One region of the Peribacillus sp. P4_C12 genome, then DNA from elsewhere that is predicted to be linked to it. Evidence: riboswitches for the same ligand, from Rfam matches in the RefSeq annotation. Region 1 holds a riboswitch; each other region holds the start of a gene.
What was found. A riboswitch is a leader RNA that binds a small molecule or an ion and turns the genes downstream of it on or off. The one in region 1 is predicted to bind cobalamin.
Positions count from the first base shown of each region.

Region 2: another riboswitch for cobalamin. It lies ahead of AC1DUW_RS10555 (hypothetical protein); the one in region 1 lies ahead of nikA (nickel ABC transporter substrate-binding protein).
Region 3: another riboswitch for cobalamin. It lies ahead of AC1DUW_RS00190 (ABC transporter substrate-binding protein); the one in region 1 lies ahead of nikA (nickel ABC transporter substrate-binding protein).
Region 4: another riboswitch for cobalamin. It lies ahead of metE (5-methyltetrahydropteroyltriglutamate--homocysteine S-methyltransferase); the one in region 1 lies ahead of nikA (nickel ABC transporter substrate-binding protein).

Region 1 is NZ_JBFUIB010000233.1:1,006-5,556, reverse strand. Features, by position in the region: gene AC1DUW_RS19745 (DUF7003 family protein) at 1-634, shown strand, start outside; partial or broken gene AC1DUW_RS19740 (FtsW/RodA/SpoVE family cell cycle protein) at 969-1,172, shown strand; gene AC1DUW_RS19735 (aspartyl-phosphate phosphatase Spo0E family protein) at 1,258-1,428, opposite strand; cobalamin riboswitch at 1,997-2,185, shown strand; gene nikA (nickel ABC transporter substrate-binding protein) at 2,341-3,972, shown strand; gene nikB (nickel ABC transporter permease) at 4,009-4,551, shown strand, end outside.
Region 2 is NZ_JBFUIB010000051.1:5,474-10,024, reverse strand. Features, by position in the region: gene AC1DUW_RS10560 (ABC transporter substrate-binding protein) at 1-856, opposite strand, end outside; partial or broken gene AC1DUW_RS10555 (hypothetical protein) at 860-1,404, opposite strand; cobalamin riboswitch at 1,564-1,783, opposite strand; gene AC1DUW_RS10550 (AAA family ATPase) at 1,985-2,941, shown strand; gene AC1DUW_RS10545 (DUF58 domain-containing protein) at 2,941-4,137, shown strand; gene AC1DUW_RS10540 (DUF4129 domain-containing transglutaminase family protein) at 4,134-4,551, shown strand, end outside.
Region 3 is NZ_JBFUIB010000001.1:36,766-41,316, forward strand. Features, by position in the region: gene AC1DUW_RS00175 (FecCD family ABC transporter permease) at 1-482, shown strand, start outside; gene AC1DUW_RS00180 (ABC transporter ATP-binding protein) at 479-1,321, shown strand; gene AC1DUW_RS00185 (polysaccharide deacetylase family protein) at 1,449-2,312, shown strand; cobalamin riboswitch at 2,400-2,576, shown strand; gene AC1DUW_RS00190 (ABC transporter substrate-binding protein) at 2,755-3,723, shown strand; gene AC1DUW_RS00195 (FecCD family ABC transporter permease) at 3,686-4,551, shown strand, end outside.
Region 4 is NZ_JBFUIB010000134.1:3,717-8,267, reverse strand. Features, by position in the region: gene metE (5-methyltetrahydropteroyltriglutamate--homocysteine S-methyltransferase) at 1-2,064, opposite strand, end outside; cobalamin riboswitch at 2,220-2,410, opposite strand; gene AC1DUW_RS15920 (potassium channel family protein) at 2,702-3,121, shown strand; gene bcp (thioredoxin-dependent thiol peroxidase) at 3,184-3,654, shown strand; gene AC1DUW_RS15910 (aminopeptidase) at 3,666-4,551, shown strand, end outside.

The DNA.
Region 1 (4,551 bases):
TAATTTTCCTGTATTGGATAATTATAATTTCGACTTAGCCCAGGGCAGAATATCAGTTTTTCGAGAAACAGATAACTGGCTCATTGTATTTGAAATAGTAGGTGTGAACAAAAACCAAGATATATCTAATGACCTTTATGTTTACGGTAATGTTACTGAAGAACAAGGAATCATTATAGGTCTTGATAATATTGTAACCTTAGAAAATGAAGAAGATTGGTTTGATGACGAAGATAACTTTTTAGTCAATCCATTCCATTTAAAAATGTTTGTTAATCGAGAACTTATCAATTTAAATCCTAAAGAAGAGGAGTATGCACAAATAGGACTCCAAACTCAATCATTTAATCCAACCAAACTCGTTCGTTTCTTTAGTTCTAAGTATAAAGAAAAATTTTGGCTTGCAACTCCGGATTTATTAAATGAAATTGGTGTAAACACTCACCTAAACCTGTTTTATCAAATAGATGAATGGGAACACACTGATGAAGAAAAGCCTAGTGAAAATAAGTTCTTCCAAAGTCTTGCCAAAGCTATTGAACTAAATGATACAAGTTTAGTACATTCTCACACGCCAAACACTCATTGGTCCAATTGGACGTGGAGTGATTTTGAAAACCAAGATGAGGATTAATCTTCAATACCTAATAAATCAGCACGTTAAAAAAGCCCTTTTCATAAAAGAGCTTTTTTCTTTAAATATTTTTTTAGAAAAAACAACAACGTTCTTTAACAAAGCCTTTTTTTAATATGGAAGGTCGTAAATCTATTCACATTTGGATAAGATACACGCCTTTCACACGTTTCTTTCCAACTGATTTGAATCGATAATATTCCAAGTCTTTATAATTTGAATAGATCATAAAGGTACTTTGGGTTAGACCCGTTTGGCTATGGGAAGGGAATTGGTTATCAATTATAGCAATCCATATAAGCGATTGGTTCTGGAATGACTCAAAGGAAAAGGGTTTAATCAAAGTTATGTGTATTTTCCTGAAGCACATACCGACTTTATATTTACAATTGTAGCTGAAGAATTTGGATTCATAGAGGCAGGTTTACTTATATCCACTTATTTCTTTATTATTTATAAAATTGTTACGATAGCATGGAAAAGGAGCAGTAGATTTAGGAATTTAGGGCTTAGTATCCAACCGTTTTCCCGCTATTGAACCATGAAGCCCTATGGTAGAAAGGAGAAAATATGATCAATCAGGCTTCAAGTCTACTTACTTAGAGGAGAAGCACCCTTACATCTTATTGAAGGCCTATTGGAGTTAGCGACTCCTGTTCATGCACAAGTATATTCAAGAGTTTATCAAGTTCTTGGCTCAAATGTAATGTTTTTGGTGAGGAGAATCCATGCTTRAAGGCTGTATTTATTAATTCTTTCCTCATTGTCTCTATTTTATTATGTAGTAGTTCCATACTTTCCAACGAAAACCCCCTCAAAACCTTTCCTTTATTGTAGTATATTTATTATTACATAAATTAGGATGATTTTAAATATTATAGTAAGTAAACAAATTCTGGCGGGAGCAATACAAATCTTCCTCACTATCATTCGATATATGTCGTTACTGATAACTATTTATATATAAAATTATTACTTCCATACATAACGAGCCGTTAAAAAACATCAGGACTTTAATTTGATATAGCATAAATTTGCAATAACGAATATAATTTGTATTAGGTAAACTTTTTTTGATTTTATTTTCATATAGTGAATATCTCCATTTTGAGAGAGTTGTAATCGTAAAACTGTATAATTTAGGAGAATTTAAAATTTGTTGAATTTTAAAGAGAACCTGTTTATTCTCCTTTTTACTAACTGTATTTCGTTTATTGCTAGATGGATAGGTTTAGTAGCTGGGTTTATCAAAAATTACTTAGAGATGAAACTAATAAAGTGTTAAGAAGTAACAAATGGTTTCGACAAAATAATTTTAGGATAGACAAGCTCTATTATTTACTATGAAGATGAGGGAAAATTTCATATAGTATTGGAATGGGTATATTCGTTTAAAAGCGAATATTTAAAAGGGAAGCCGGTGCAAAATCCGGCACGGTCCCGCCGCTGTAATGGTGAGTCCTATGCAAGAAAGTCACTGGATAATATCCGGGAAGACGCATGGAGATGATGAACCTAAGTCAGAAAACCTGCCCGTTCTAAAAATGCTGTTAAACCTACGGGAGATAGGGAGGTGTTAGAGTGCTAGAAGACGAATTTGTTCTTAACCTATAAGCATTTCTGACCGTTAAATCTGGTTGGAAATGCTTTTTTATATTTCGTGATTTTTCAAATAGATAAAATTCCATAATTGAAGGTGAGAAAACATGTTTTTACAACGGTCTAGTTTATTCCATTCTTTTGTTGGACTACTAGTAATTTTCACAATTTTTGTTACTGGTTGCAGCGACACAACAATAGATCAAGAAAATACATCAGATAAAGATAAACAAAAAGTTGTTACTTTTTCATGGCCTGGGGATATAGGAGACTTAAATCCACACACATATTTTCCGAATGAGTTTTTTTCCCAGGCTATGGTATATGAATCCCTTGTTTATTACGGTGAAGGCGGAGAAATTCAGCCTTGGCTTGCAGAGAGCTGGGATATATCGAAAGATGGAAAAGAATATGTATTCCATCTGAGGAAAGATGTTAAATTTTCCGATGGTTCCCTCTTTAATGCTGCAATCGTTAAGAAAAACTTTGATACCATTTTAGATAATCGCAAACAACATGAATGGGTGGAATTAATTAACCAAATCAAAAGTACTGAAYTAATAGATGAATATACATTTAAACTTATTTTGAACAACGCGTATTATCCAACTCTTCAAGAACTAACTTACATCAGACCGTTGAGATTTGTAGGAGAAGCTGCTTTCCCTGACAGTCAAAACACATTTAAGGACGGACTCAAGTCTCCGATTGGCACAGGACCGTGGGTATTGAGCGAATATAAGAAAAATGAGTTTGCAGTTTTTAAAAGGAATGAACAGTATTGGGGTACTAAACCTAAAGTAGATAAGGTGGTTGTTAAAGTCATTACTGACGGTGAGTCAAGAGTATTAGCTTTTGAGAAAAAAGAACTCGACTTTATTTTTGGAAACGGGGTCATAAGCCAAGATTCATTCCAATTTTTGAAGAATTCAGGGCAATATGAAACCAAATTGTCAGAACCTACAGCTACAAGAACGCTGCTTCTTAACTCAAATAGAGAAGCGACTAAAGATCTTAAAGTTCGGTTAGCTCTCCAACATGCTTTTAATAAACAGGCTGTTATTGATAAGATCTTTTATGGTATGGAAAAAAAGGCTGATACTTTGTTTCCACCTACTTTGCCATACACGAAAATTAATATAAAGCCATATGAATATGATGCAGAAAAAGCAAAACAGTTATTGGATGAAGCTGGATGGAAACAAGTGAAGGGGAAACCATTTAGAGAAAAAGACGGAAAAGAATTGCAATTGGAATTACTGTTTAATAGTACAGACAACATCCAAAAGTCAATCGCAGAATTTACCCAAGGTGATTTTAGAAAGCTGGGAATAGATGTTAAGTTGACTAGTCAAGAAACTAATACTTTTTGGACAACGGCATTTCAAGGTGAATTTGATTTATTATTTACATCTACTTGGGCTGTACCGTTTGATCCACATTCCTATTTAGCTTCTATGACGACAAAATCGGAAAATGGTGGTCCAGATTATAACGCTCAATTAGGGCTGCCAATAAAAAAAGAAATAGACCAGAAAATTAAGAAAGTATTATTAACTACAGACGAAGAAGAGAGAAAAATACTATATTCAGAAATATTAACGACATTGCACGAACAAGCAATATATTTACCGATATCTTATCAGTCTAATATAGCAGTGTATCAAAAAAACATTAGTGGAGTAGATTTTTTACCTCAAGAAGCTGAGGTCCCTTTAACTTCAATTGACGTTAATTGAAGTGGGGATACTTAAAAACAACTTAAGGAGTGCTACATGAGTTGGTTTATTTTTAAACGTCTCACAAGTTTAATTCCAATTTTATTAGGAATTTCTCTCATCACTTTTATCTTGCTTCACTTAATTCCTGGAGATCCGGCAGTAGCTTACTTAAGGGCGTCACATATTCCTCCTACGGATGAGACAGTGGCAGCCCTTCGAGTTGAGCTTGGATTAAACAAGCCTTTATATGTCCAGTATTTTGAGTGGCTGGGAAAAGTGTTGCAATTGGATTTAGGGATGTCTTATGTGTCCAATAACTCTGTATGGGAAGAAATTGTGGTACATTTCTTCCCAACAGTTCAATTAACATTTGCTTCGCTTATCTTTATTGTTGTTATTAGTTTACCCTTAGGAATGATTTCTGCTATTTACAAGGGGAAATTTGTTGATCAGTTTAGCAGAATACTAGCCTTTGTAAGTGTCTCTATGCCAACCTTTTGGCTTGGCTTTCTCTTGATCTATTTTTTATCAGTAAAGTTAGATTTATTTCCTGTATTGGGAAGGGGGACTTTGGCTCATCTAGTGCTTCCTTCCTTG
Region 2 (4,551 bases), on a different contig from region 1:
GATAGACTTGATCATTTTTCACAGCGTTGATATCTTCCCAGCCTTTACGGGATTTAATTTCATCAACAGCATCATCTGCATAGGTAGCAGTTGTAATGATAGCATTAGGGTTTCGTTTGACAATTTCTTCATCTGAAACCTTAACCCAGCCTTTTTGGTCGGCAAAGATGTTTTCAATGCCTGCAGTTTTTAGAATTTCTTGTTGGAAGGTTTCCGATCCTGTTGTATAGATTTCTGGAGCTGGACTAATTTCAAAGTAAGTTTTTTCCTTTTCATCTAATGTTTCAATTTTTTCTTCAACACTTGTAATTTGGGTTTGGATATCTTTCACTAATTCTTCGCCTTTTTTAGTAACGCCCATGACATCAGCGATTTGCCCAATATCTCCATAAACATCATCAAAATTTGTCGCGGATTTTATAATGAATACTGGGATTCCAGCATCTTCAAGTGGCTTCAGCGTCGTTTCATCACCAATGGTATAAGCAATAACGGCATCTGGTTTTAAGGAAATAATTTTCTCTGCATTGATATTCACCGAGTCGGAAACATGTTCAATATCTTTTGCTTCCTCTGGATAATTATCGAAGTCGGTCACGCCAACGACCTTATCCCCCAGCCCTAGTTTAAATAAAATTTCTGTATTACTTGGTTGAAGTGAAACTACTGTTTCCGGAACTTTATCAAATTTTATTTTCTTTCCAGTATCATCGGTAACGGTATAGGCTTTGACTTCTTCTGTCTTATTAGTATCTTTCTTTTCCTTTGCCGTCTGGTCATCCGTTACTCCACATCCGGTAAGGAAAAGGGCAAGTATCAAGGTGGAAATCCAACTAAATCGTATGCTTCTCTTCATTATTTATTCCTCCGTTTTCTTCTTCATTGGTTTGGTTGGGTATGATTTACTGATAAAAGCAATCTCCTCAATACCATGTTGCTTATTGACGTAGACAGCCATCACGAATAGAACATTTGCAAGCAAATGGGCGTAATCAAAGAGAATTTCAGGGATTTCTCTTTCTAAACTAACCTTGTGTAAAGCACGGACCGACTTTTTGGCTTCACTACGGCAAGTATGCAGAACACAGGCGGCGGTTGACCCTTGCGGAAGCACGAATGTCTCAATATGCTCTTTAACTTCTACGACATAATGGTCGTAGATTGCACTTAGACGTTTCAGATCATTGTCGGTAATGGCCAATTTCCCACGGACTGAACCATTTAAATGATAAGTCATCGGCAACAATTCCATTAAATCTCGGTATACATCCGGAACATCCTTTGTAAGCGAGGCGGCCAAGCCAATTTGTGTCGTCAAAGAGTCGGTACGTATTTCATATCGACGGTAGACACGGATTCGCGCATGTATGGATAGCATAAAAAACGAAAATCCTTCTTTGCCATAACTCTTCCTCCTCTTCATAGTTAGATGAATCACCTCGGTATCGCTTTTCTCAGTAAAAGAAAAAGCCGACCAAGGGCATTGGTCGGCATCAATCACCTATGTATCTGTAACAGAAAAAGATGGAAGATTGCCGTACAATCCTCCTATCTTCCGAAGAGCAGAATACGATAAAAAAGGCAGGTCTCCTGGCTCGTGCGTCATTTTACTCTAAGAACCTTCCCATTTGAACAGGATGAATGGTTATCGATGTGAATCTTTATCCTCAAACAGTGGTATTTATCTTATTTCATTAGCACTTACAGTTGCGGAAACAGCTTCGGTTTTACACCAAATTCCCTATTAAGCTGACAAGTCAGCACCTTTTTCTGCAAGGTTTATATTCACTTAGCAACAGTTTACCATACCTTTTTCCTAAAGCAGTATGAATATTTTTAGAGAAATTCGTTTATGGTTTGCGAATTATCTAGTAAACTTACAATGTAAGGTTTAATTGGATGTTAATGTAAAACGTATATCGAGTATAAAGAATATATAATAGGTGTTATATAAGAGTAATAGGGTAATTTCAGGAGGTAGAGAATGATTTATAAGCAGGTAAATCAAAAACTGGAAAAGATTTTAGGGAATATTGAAAAAGTGATTATTGGAAAACGAGATATAGCAGAACTGAGCATCGTGGCACTTCTTTCTGGGGGGCATGTTTTATTGGAGGATGTTCCTGGTGTAGGTAAGACTGTCATGGTCAGAGCACTGGCAAGATCGATAGGCGCAAACTTTAAGCGTATACAATTCACACCTGATTTACTACCTTCAGATGTAACGGGTGTTTCAATTTTCAATCCAAAGGAACAAGAATTTATTTTTAGACCAGGACCAATCATGGGCCATATTATTTTAGCCGATGAGATAAACCGGACATCGCCCAAAACACAATCTGCCTTGCTTGAAGCAATGGAAGAGGCAAGTGTGACGGTTGATGGGGTTACAAGGGGATTGGAGAAACCCTTTTTCGTTATGGCAACACAAAATCCCATTGAGTACGAAGGAACATACCCACTTCCCGAGGCGCAATTGGATCGTTTTCTATTAAAAATGAAAATGGGCTATCCGGGTGTGGACGAAGAAATTGAGGTTTTGCACCGAGCTCAATATGCCGCACCACTTGAAGAGTTAGAATCTGTTATTACTTTAGAGGAATTAATAGCTTTACAGGAAGAGGCTAAAGCAGTGATAGTGGATGACACGATAAAGCGGTATATTGTTAATTTGGCTAATCGATCTCGTACGCATGAGAGAGTATATTTAGGGGTGAGTCCACGTGGATCGATTGCATTGATGAAGGCGGCCCAAGCTTATGCACTTTTGCAGGGCAGAGATTATGTTCTACCGGATGATGTGCAATATTTAGTACCGTTCGTGTTTGCCCACAGACTTATCCTGAAGCCAGAAGCGAATTATGAGGGAGTGGATGCTGGCATGGTGATTCACGAGATTGTTGCGACGATTCAAGTGCCTGTGAAGAGAGCTGTGACCTAATGCGGAACTTGATTAGCATCTTAAAGGAAAACATGAGTGTGATTGGCTTGTTATTACTTATAGCGATTTCCTTTTCTTTTGCGATGTTTCAAGGCGGTTTTGTCAGTTGGTTTATTTTTTATACATTTTTGCCGTTCACTGTGTACTCTACGATTCTACTTTTTTATCCGATTAATAACATTATCGTTGAGAGAAAGGTCAGTAAAAGAGAATGCCGAGCAGGCGATTCTGTAGAAATAGCTTTAACTGTTACCCGTAAAAACAGGCTGCCTCTTTTATATTTGATGGTAGAGGAAGAGTTGCCGAAGGAATTGGAAAATAGGGGGATGCAAAGCAAAACACTTGTCTTTCCGGGTTTCAGGCATACCTTCAGTATGACATATACTTTGGACAATTTGCCACGGGGTGAGCATACATTTCAAACAATCCGTTTCAGGACAGGAGACTTTTTTGGCGTCTTTGAAAAGGAAGCGACATATAATTTACCTTTAAAAATCACTGTTTTCCCTTCATATCATGAGCTTACCTACAGAGATTTTGAGCGCGTATTCAATCAGGGACAAGTGGGATTGACAAAAAAAACACAGCGAGAACATTCAGTAGTGTCTGGCGTAAGAGAGTATCAGCCAGGTGATCAGTTGTCCTGGATTAACTGGAAGGCAACGGCTAAAACAAGTGAAATCATGACAAAGGAATTTGAAGTTCAGAAAAACCGTGATGTGTTTATCGTGCTTGATAATCAGGAATCGCTTTTCTTCGAAGAAGCAATTGTAATGACGGCTTCCTTTGTACATGTCATGTTAAAAAAAGGCATAGAGATTGGTTTCGCTAGTACGGGATCGAGGCAAATCTTACCGACTGGAGGAGGCAATAACCAGAAACGAAAGATTTTTTACCGCCTTGCTAAAGAAAAACCGAGTAGGATAACCACTTGGAACGGGATCATAAGGAAGGAAATTCTGCCGGCCAACGCAGCTGTGATTTTCATTGTCTCGGAATTAACATTAGAAAAGGTAGAAGTATTGAGTGCATTCCGCGCTAATCAAGGATTAACGTTGTTTTGTGTGAAAAACCCAGCAGACTTTACAGATGAGGAAAAAAAATCAAGATCCGCAGCAGTATCACGGGGAATAAAGGTTTGCTTTCTTGAACAGGGGTATCTGCAACACGACAGACGAGAGGTGATGATGAAATGAATGTTTCAACCCCCTTGTTGGAAAAGTGGATGCATGTTCTTCTGTATACCTTTGGTCTGTTGTTGATCACAGAATGGTTAAGGCCTGTTGAGAAACTCACGGATACAGGGAATATTGTTGTTTTTGTTCTGTTTGTGATTTTTTCCCTACTACTGCATTATTTCCACTTCCATTGGCTAATCCGCTGTACCCTCTTAAGTGTTTATATAATGATTTCAGTACAGTTTCTTCATTCGAAAACCGCTTTATTTGAATTTTCATGGTTTAAAGGCTATCTGCTTGATTTCACAGCCAATCTATCAAATATATACGATGGAAAATGGGAGTTACTTTCAAATCCATTTCGAACTTTTCTATTTTTCTTGCTTCTTTGGCTTGTGACATATTTGATTCATTACTGGGTGATGGTGAAGC
Region 3 (4,551 bases), on a different contig from region 1:
CAAAACTGCCAGCGATTACTTACTGGCTGATGGGAAGTCTTGGTACGGCAACATATAAGGACTTGTATATTGGGGGACCGATTATCCTTGTGGGCATTCTGATTCTATATTCTCTTCGTTGGAGAATAAATTTATTGACGTTGCCTGAGGATGAAGCTAAATCACTTGGTATTCCAGTAACACGTTTGAAGTGGACAGTTATTTTTGGCGCAACACTTATTACTGCTGCTTCAGTTGCGATAGGGGGTATCATTGGTTGGGTTGGGTTAATTATTCCTCACGTTGCAAGAATGCTAGTTGGTAATAACAATCAACTAGTCTTACCAGTATCTCTTTCAATCGGTGGAGCCTATTTATTGTTGATTGATAATCTGGCTCGCTCGGTAACAGCTACAGAAATTCCACTCTCAATCTTGACGGCAATTATAGGTGCACCATTTTTCGCAATATTGCTTAGAAAAACAGGAGGTGGCTGGTCATGAGAATTGAGGTGCAGGGAGGAAATTACTTTTATGCTCGGAAAAAAGAAGAAGTTCCTTACCTTTACCAAACAGACATTAACTTTTCGCTGAATGACGGAGAGATAATGGCGATACTAGGACCAAACGGTGCAGGAAAGACAACAATGTTAAAATGCATCACAGGTCTTCTGGACTGGAAAAAAGGTCAAACGCTCATTGATGGAAAGCCGCTTCCTTCGCTTTCACGCAAAACAGTCTGGAAACGGATTGGCTATGTTCCGCAGGCGCATAAAATGGTATTTGGTTTTACACTCGAAGAATTGGTCATTATGGGAAGAGCCCCATACATCAGTGCGCTTGCCCAGCCTTCCGTGAAGGACCGTGAAGCCGCTCACCTAGCCCTGGAAACTGTAGGGATTGGCCATCTTGCTGGGAAGTCCTGCAATACAGTCAGTGGTGGTGAGCTGCAACTAGCATTGATTGCACGTACGCTGGTATCAGACCCGGAAGTGCTCATTCTCGATGAACCGGAATCCCATCTTGATGTTCAAAAGCAGGTTGTGATTTTACAGACATTAAAGCGTTTGTCACAAGAAAAGAAAATCTCTTGTATCATAAACACGCATTACCCAAACCATGCGTTTTTCCTTGCTGACCATGTGTTAATGACAGCAAAACAAAAGCCGGTCGTTTACGGGGAAGTCCAGGAAGTCATGACAGAATCCCGGATGAAGGAATACTTCGGAATTGAAATGAAGAAGATTATTTATGAAGAAGATGAGAACTTTTTGATTGAAACGATGGTGCCGAAAGATTTAGGCATTCCGCGTGATCAAAGTACTTGTCGATTTACTAGTTAAAAAAAGGCAGCCACCGAGTTGCCTTTTTTTGCGCTAAATGGAATACTTTATTATTTACTGGTTTTCTGGTACTATTATGCTAGAAAAAATTAGGAGAATGATAGTGGGAAAATACAGAGTTTTATTGATGGTAGCATTGCTGGGAATTTTAATTTTGCCTGCATGCTCACAAGGGGTTTTAGAGAATATAGGTACAAAGACGGCTGCACCGATTGCGGAAGATAACATTGAAGTGGTTGCAGCAGCGGAGAATGACGCCGGGCAGAATTCGGAGGACAGATTATATCCTGAACAGATCGATACGAGAAACTGGATAAGAGCCGAGTCCACGGTTCAACTTCCAATATTGATGTATCATAGTATTTCTGAAGGTAATAACCTTCGGGTACCAAGAGAGGAATTTCAATCACAAATGAACTGGCTTCGGGAGAATGATTACTATACATTATCCCCTAGGGAAGCATTTCTTGTTTTAACGGAAAATCGGATGCCAAGTGAAAAGTGTGTCTGGCTTACTTTTGATGATGGCTATACAGATAATTACACGGAGGCTTTTCCTATATTAAAAGAATATAATATGAAAGCAACTGTTTTTATGATCGGGAAATCTATTGAAAAAAGTCATCACCTGACTGGAGAACAAATGGTGGAGATGAGCGAGAATGGGATTTCTATTGAAAGTCATACTATCAACCATCTTGAGCTTAACCGTATGACGGTAGAGCAGCAGGAAGCTGAAATGGTCCAGTCAAAGGATTTATTCGATCGTATTCTCCAACAGGACACGACAGTACTTTCATATCCTGTTGGTCGGTATAACGAGGAGAGCCTTAGGTTGTCAGAAGATGCTGGATACAAGATGGCAGTAACCACCGAAGCTGGTGGAGCTTCAAGGGACCAAGGGATGCATGCACTGCACCGAGTTCGGATTTCACCCGGATTGTCAGTCGATGGATTTGCAGCGCTGATTGAAAATGCATCACGTTATTAATTGAAGACAAGGTATTTCGGAATCAGTCTGAAAAATCATATAATAATCATTTCTTACATAGTGTATAATGAAAAGCAGTGAAAATTATATACATATGAACGATTTGGTGTCTTAATGACTTAAAAGGGAAGTTGGTGAAATACCAACGCGGTCCCGCCACTGTAAATGGGAGTTAGCGGCTGTGTACCACTGTATGTGAGATATGGGAAGGTGCCGTTGACGATGACCATTAGCCAGGAGACCTGCCAAGATTCGTACACCTGTAACCTACGCGGATGGGAAGGTGTGTGGCAGACCTTCTGAGTCCGTAATTATATTGTTGCCATACAAGCATCTTCCGTTTGACGGGAGATGCTTTTGTTTTGAAATTCGCCTCTTCACTTCAGGGTGCGTTTTCTTTAGGTGGTCGGAAATTGAATTAAAAGATTGTGAGGGATGTAAAATGAAGAAAATCTATGGTCTGATTCTAGTGATGTTACTAACTGCAGGTATGATGGTTGGTTGCAATGATACATCAAAAGAAGGAACGAAAGAAAAGCAACAAACAAATCATACTGAAAACCAAGCTTTCCCGATTACGATAAAAGATGCAACGGGTGAAAAAGTAACGATAGAAGAACAACCAAAGAAAATTGTTACATTGATACCAAGTAATACAGAAGTGGTCTTTGCACTTGGTTTGGGTAAAAAGGTTGTTGGTGTATCCGACAATGATAATTACCCGGAAGAAACGAAAGAAATTGAAAAAGTTGGCGGAATGGAAATGAACACGGAGTTAATCGTTTCCTTAAAGCCTGATCTTGTTCTTGCTCATGCATCCAGTGCCCATAATTCGAATGAGGGATTGCAGCAGCTTAAGGATGCTGGAATAGATGTCCTTGTAGTCAATGATGCACAAAGCTTTGACGAAGTGTATGAGTCTATTGATATGATTGGACAGGCAACGGGAGAACATGATAAGGCAAAAGAAATCGTTGCGAATATGAAAACGAAACTGAAGGAAATTCAGGAAAAAGCTAAATCCGTTAAGGATGAGGAAAGAAAAACCGTTCTAGTAGAGGTTTCGCCATCACCGGATATTTATACACCTGGAAAAAATACATTCATGAATGAAATGCTTAACATAATTTCAGCGAAAAATGCAGCAGCCGAATTGGACGGGTGGGCGAAAATTGATGAAGAGTCTATGATTGCTGCAAATCCGGATGTCATTATCACAACATATGGTTATTATACAAAAGATCCAGTTAGTGAAGTGACGGGCCGAAAAGGATGGGAAGATGTAGCTGCTGTTAAGGATGGTCAAGTCTTTGATGTCCATTCTGACTTAGTGACCCGTTCTGGTCCACGCTTAATAGAGGGAGTAGAGGAACTTGCCAAATCAGTCTATCCGAACCTATTTGACAACTAAGTGGGCGTTTGCTTATTTGATTGCGTTATTGTTTTTGCTTTTCGCAATGACGATTGGCATTTCCTTTGGTTCGGTGTCAGTACCGATTCCCGCGCTTATACAAATTATCGGCAAGGAATTTTTTCATTTACCAATCTCAGTTGAGCCAGATGTGATGCTGACGAATATCGTAATGAACATCCGCCTGCCACGTGTATTACTTGCAGGTTTGGTTGGGGCTTCGCTTGCGATTGCCGGGGCAGCCTTTCAGGGACTGCTCAGGAACCCGCTTGCTGACCCCTACACATTAGGGATTTCATCAGGAGCATCAGTAGGCGCTGTATTGACATTGTTTTTGAATATATCATTGCCGTTGATCGGTTTATATACCCTACCGACGTTAAGTATTATGTTTTCATTGCTTACGATTTTCTGTGTGCTAACTTTTGCGAGAAAAATGGATCGATCGATGAAAGTAGAAACAATTATTTTAACCGGAATCATTTTCAGCTCGTTTTTAAGTGCCTTCATCTCATTAATGATTGCGTTGACGGGCGAGGAATTAAGACAAATCATCGGGTGGCTGATGGGAAGCGTTTCAATGCGCGGCTGGAATTATATCGCGATTATTTTGCCGTTTTTTATCATTGGTTCGTTGATCTTGATTATGAATACCCAAGAATTGAATGCGATGACGTTTGGGGAAGATCGTGCAAAGCATTTGGGTGTGAATGTTCAGCGGAGAAAAATGTGGATTCTGATAGCTGGTTCGATATTAACTGGGGCAGCCGTTGCTGTTTCGGGAACGATTGGCTTTGTAGGATTGGTTATTCCTCATTTGGTTCGTAG
Region 4 (4,551 bases), on a different contig from region 1:
TGTTTTTTCCTCAAATGCGGAAGCAAGTTCACCGTGGCTGCGAGATGTTTCGATGGAAATCACATCGGCATCCAAGGAAGAGATGACATCCATGAAGCTGTTGAAATCGCAATAACACATATGCGTGTGAATTTGCGTTGTATCTTCCACACTTGAAGTAGAAATCAAGAAGGAGTTCACAGCCCATTTTAGGTATTCTTCGCGGTCGCTTTTTTTCAGGGGCAGACCTTCTCTAAGGGCAGGCTCATCCACCTGGATCATTTTGATTCCGGCAGTTTCTAACGCTCCCACTTCTTTTTCCAAGGCAAGCGCTAACTGGTAGCAAACATTCTCCTGTGAAATATCATCACGGACAAATGACCAGTTTAGAATCGTTACAGGACCTGTCAGCATTCCTTTTACTGTTTTCTTAGTCAGAGATTGTGCGTACACACTTTCACGGACTGTCATCGGCTCGATGAAATGCACATCGCCATAGATAACAGGGGGTTTTACGCAGCGAGAACCGTAAGATTGCACCCATCCCTTTTCAAGGAAAACGAATCCACCTAGCTTATGACCGAAAAATTCAACCATATCTGTTCGTTCAAACTCTCCGTGAACAAGAACATCCAAGCCGATTTCTTCCTGGATATCGATCCATCTGCTGATTTCTTCGTTAACAAATGTTTCATATCGTGCAGCAGTCCATTCCCCTCGTTTGAATTTTCCGCGGGCTTGTTTTACTTCAGCCGTCTGCGGAAAGCTTCCGATTGTTGTTGATGGAAGGAAAGGCAGTTTGAAAAATTCCTGTTGTTTTTGATAACGCTCTTTAAATGGCAGCTGACGGCCGGCTGTTTGACTCTTCGCCTGTTCGACACCAGTTTGGACGTCTTTATGATTTCGCGCATTTGAACTTGCTAACGTTTGAAGTGCTAATTTGTTAGCGGCTACTTTTTCAGCAATTGCTTCGGCACCTTGATTACTACCTTTAACTAGTAGAGTGATTTCTTCAAGCTTCTCATCAGCAAAAGCAAGGGCCTGTTGCACATCTTTAGTAAGAGCCGTCTCATTACGAACCGTTACTGGTACATGAAGCAGGGAGCAAGAGGGTTGAAGCCAAATTTGGTCTTCGGCTACGGTTTTTGTGATGGTCTTGATCAACTGATTCTTTTTCGATAAATCGGAAAGCCATATGTTTTTCCCATCAATCACACCTGCACCGAGCACTTTGTCTTTCGGGAAGCCGAATTCTTGGAGATTACTAAGATTTTTCCCTTTATCATGGACAAAATCAAGACCGATCCCTTGAACGTGTAATTCAATCACCTCTTGGTAGTGCTCTACCGCATCAAAGTATGTTTGTAGCATGATGTTCAAGTTTGGAGCTGCTTCATTCAATTTTTCATATAAGTAAGTAACAGTTTGCATATCATCTTTAGAAATGGAAGAAACAAGGGAGGGTTCATCCATTTGCACCCACTTCACGCCTTCTTGTTCTAGCTCTTGCAGAATTTGTGTGTATAAAGGCAGGAGACTAAGGACGATTCCAGGTACATCTTGTTTATTGTAGCCTTTAGAAAGAGTAATAAAAGTATAAGGTCCGACTAACACGGGCTTAGCTTCAATTCCTAGTTTTTCTTTGGCTTCGCGATAAGAAGCAAGTGGTTTATTTTCTGTCAAAATCAGCTGTGACTGTTTTAATTCGGGAACGATATAGTGATAATTTGTATTGAACCATTTCGTCATTTCAGAAGCAACTTCATCCTTGTTTCCGCGAGCCATAGAATAATATACAGAAAGGGGAACGGTGCCGCCTTTATAGGCTGAATAACGCTCAGGAACAAGACCGAACATTACAGACATATCGAGCATTTGATCATATAAAGTAAAGTCATTGACAGGAATAATATCAATACGTTGGTCCTTTTGCTTTTGTAAGTTGCCTAAACGGATGGCTTCTAGCTGTGCCGTAAACTCCGATTCATCGATTTTTCCGGACCAGTAAGCTTCTAATGTGCGTTTCCATTCACGATCTTCCCCAATTCGAGGGTACCCTAAACTACTACTTTTCAATATTCCCATCCTCCTACATTCTTTTTTCTTTAAATAAAATAACAACAAAAAAAGCACCCCTAACCGTCAAAAGAGAAAGTTAGAAATGRTTAAAATAAAGGGGTATACAAAAACCCCTTAAAATTATAAGGTCCCTAACACTTCCCTATTCTCCGTAGGTTAAAACAGTGTTGTCGAAACAGGCAGGTCTCCTGACTTTAGGAATCTTATTAGCGGCAGGCCTTCCCAATCCGAAAATCAGTGGCATATTGCATAGCGCTAACATTCCTATTACAGTGGCGGGACCGTGCCGGAATTTCACCGGACTTCCCTTTTAATCCTAAAAAAATTAGGAACCTATTTCCACATATGAAATTTCACAAACCCGCTGTAAATTAAACTGCAGGCAACAAATATTTATAAAATAAAAACTATTATAAAAATTTAGACAAGCTTATCATATCCCGACTAAAATGGTCAATAAGGAAAAAAGTCTCGGGAAATGGGGTCTGACCCCGCCCTATATCGACAAAACTATTMGTGCATCTAGGTTTGTTTAAGGATGTGAATGTTGGGAAATGGGGTCTGACCCCTAAATAAAGAATATATTGTTTGGACGGGGAGTATGTATAGGGGGAGTGGGTTGTTTTGAAATGAGGCGTGGGGGATGACTTTTTACATCTTGATTGCAGGGATTATTTTTTGCATGGTGATGAGCATTCGAACGTTATTTCTTGTTGAGTCGGGAGGAAAAAAGTTTTCTCTAGAGGATATGCTGTGGCTCGGCAATTTATATGCGACGATATTAGTAGGTTTTGCACTGATTTATTTATTATACGAGCTTCAGAATCATTCGGTGATTCTTGATATGGGCAATCGTTTGGACGGCAGTTTTTACGAGCAACTGAAGACTTCTTTTTATTTTAGTGCAATGACAATGTTTTCAGTAGGGTATGGAGATATAGCCCCGATAGGCATGGGCAGGATGATTGCGACAATCCAGGCGTTCATTGGATACACTCTCCCGGCAGCGTTTGTGATCCGGACAGTGATTGACTTAGAGCAGAAGGAAAGGAAGAATAAATGAAAGTTGTGTTTCTTTCAATTATTGGGTACGCTTACCATAATGAAAGAAATGGAGGGGTAAGAATGACTGTTAAAATTGGAGAAAAAGCACCGGATTTTCAACTTCCTGCAAACAACGGTGAAAAAGTTTCCCTATCGGATTTTAAGGGCAAACACGTTGTTTTATATTTTTATCCGAAAGACATGACGCCTGGTTGCACAACGGAGGCCTGTGATTTCCGTGACCACAATGAGCAGTTTGAGGAATTGAATGCTGTTATCATAGGGATTAGTCCAGATCCGGCGGCGCGTCATGAAAAATTTATTGAAAAATATGGGTTACCTTTTCTGCTACTAGCTGACGAAAATCAAGAAGCTGCTGAATTATATGATGTATGGAAATTAAAAAAGAACTTCGGCAAGGAATATATGGGCATTGAACGTTCAACTTTTCTGATTGATAAGGAAGGAACGATAGTTAAAGAATGGCGTAAGGTAAAAGTCAAAGGCCATGTCGAAGAAGCGCTTGAAACTCTTCGTGATCTAGAAAAATAAGGTACAGCCAGATGAAGGATAAGCGAATAACCAAGCTTGCTGAAAGGCTGATTCATCATTCCGTACAATTACAGCCAAAAGAGAGAATCTTGATACGGGGTCATATCAACATGAAACCGCTATTGAAAGAGCTGATTGATGAAACATACAGAATCGGTGCATATCCATATGTCGAACTGGAAGACGATGAAATAAGCCGACACTTGTTAAAAGGGAATGAGAAGGAACAACTTGATACCTTATCACAATGGACTTTGAGGAAATATACTGATATTGATGCGATAATAATCATCTCCAGTGAAGAAAACGATGCTGAATTGGCAGATGTTCCTGCAGAGAGGCATCGTCTTCATGGGGAAGCGATGAAGTCGTCGACTCTTTTCTATGTAAACAACCGGCGTTGGGTTTTACTTAATTACCCGAACGTCAGATTAGCACAAAAAGCAGGTATGAGCTTTAGAAGGTACGAAGACTTTCTATTAAACGTGTGCACAATGGATTACGGGAAAATGGAAGTGGCACTGAAACCGCTTAAGCAATTAATGGAGCGTACTGAAAAAGTCCGGATTGTTTCACCTGGGACAAATCTCACCTTTTCCATTAAAGGAATGCCGGCTGTCATATGCGCTGGGAAAAACAATCTACCTGACGGGGAAGTGTTCACGGCACCCGTAAAAGAGAGTGTTCATGGTAGGGTAGCTTTCAACACACCTTCAACATATCAAGGAATCACCTTTCGTGACATAGTTTTAACCATACAAAAGGGGAAAATCACGAAAGCAGTTTCTAATCAAAATTCTAAAATGAACGAGATTCTCGATGTAGATGAAGGGTCCCGTTTTATTGGGGAATTCGCGCTTGGAATCAATCCATACATTATGGAGCCAATGGACGATA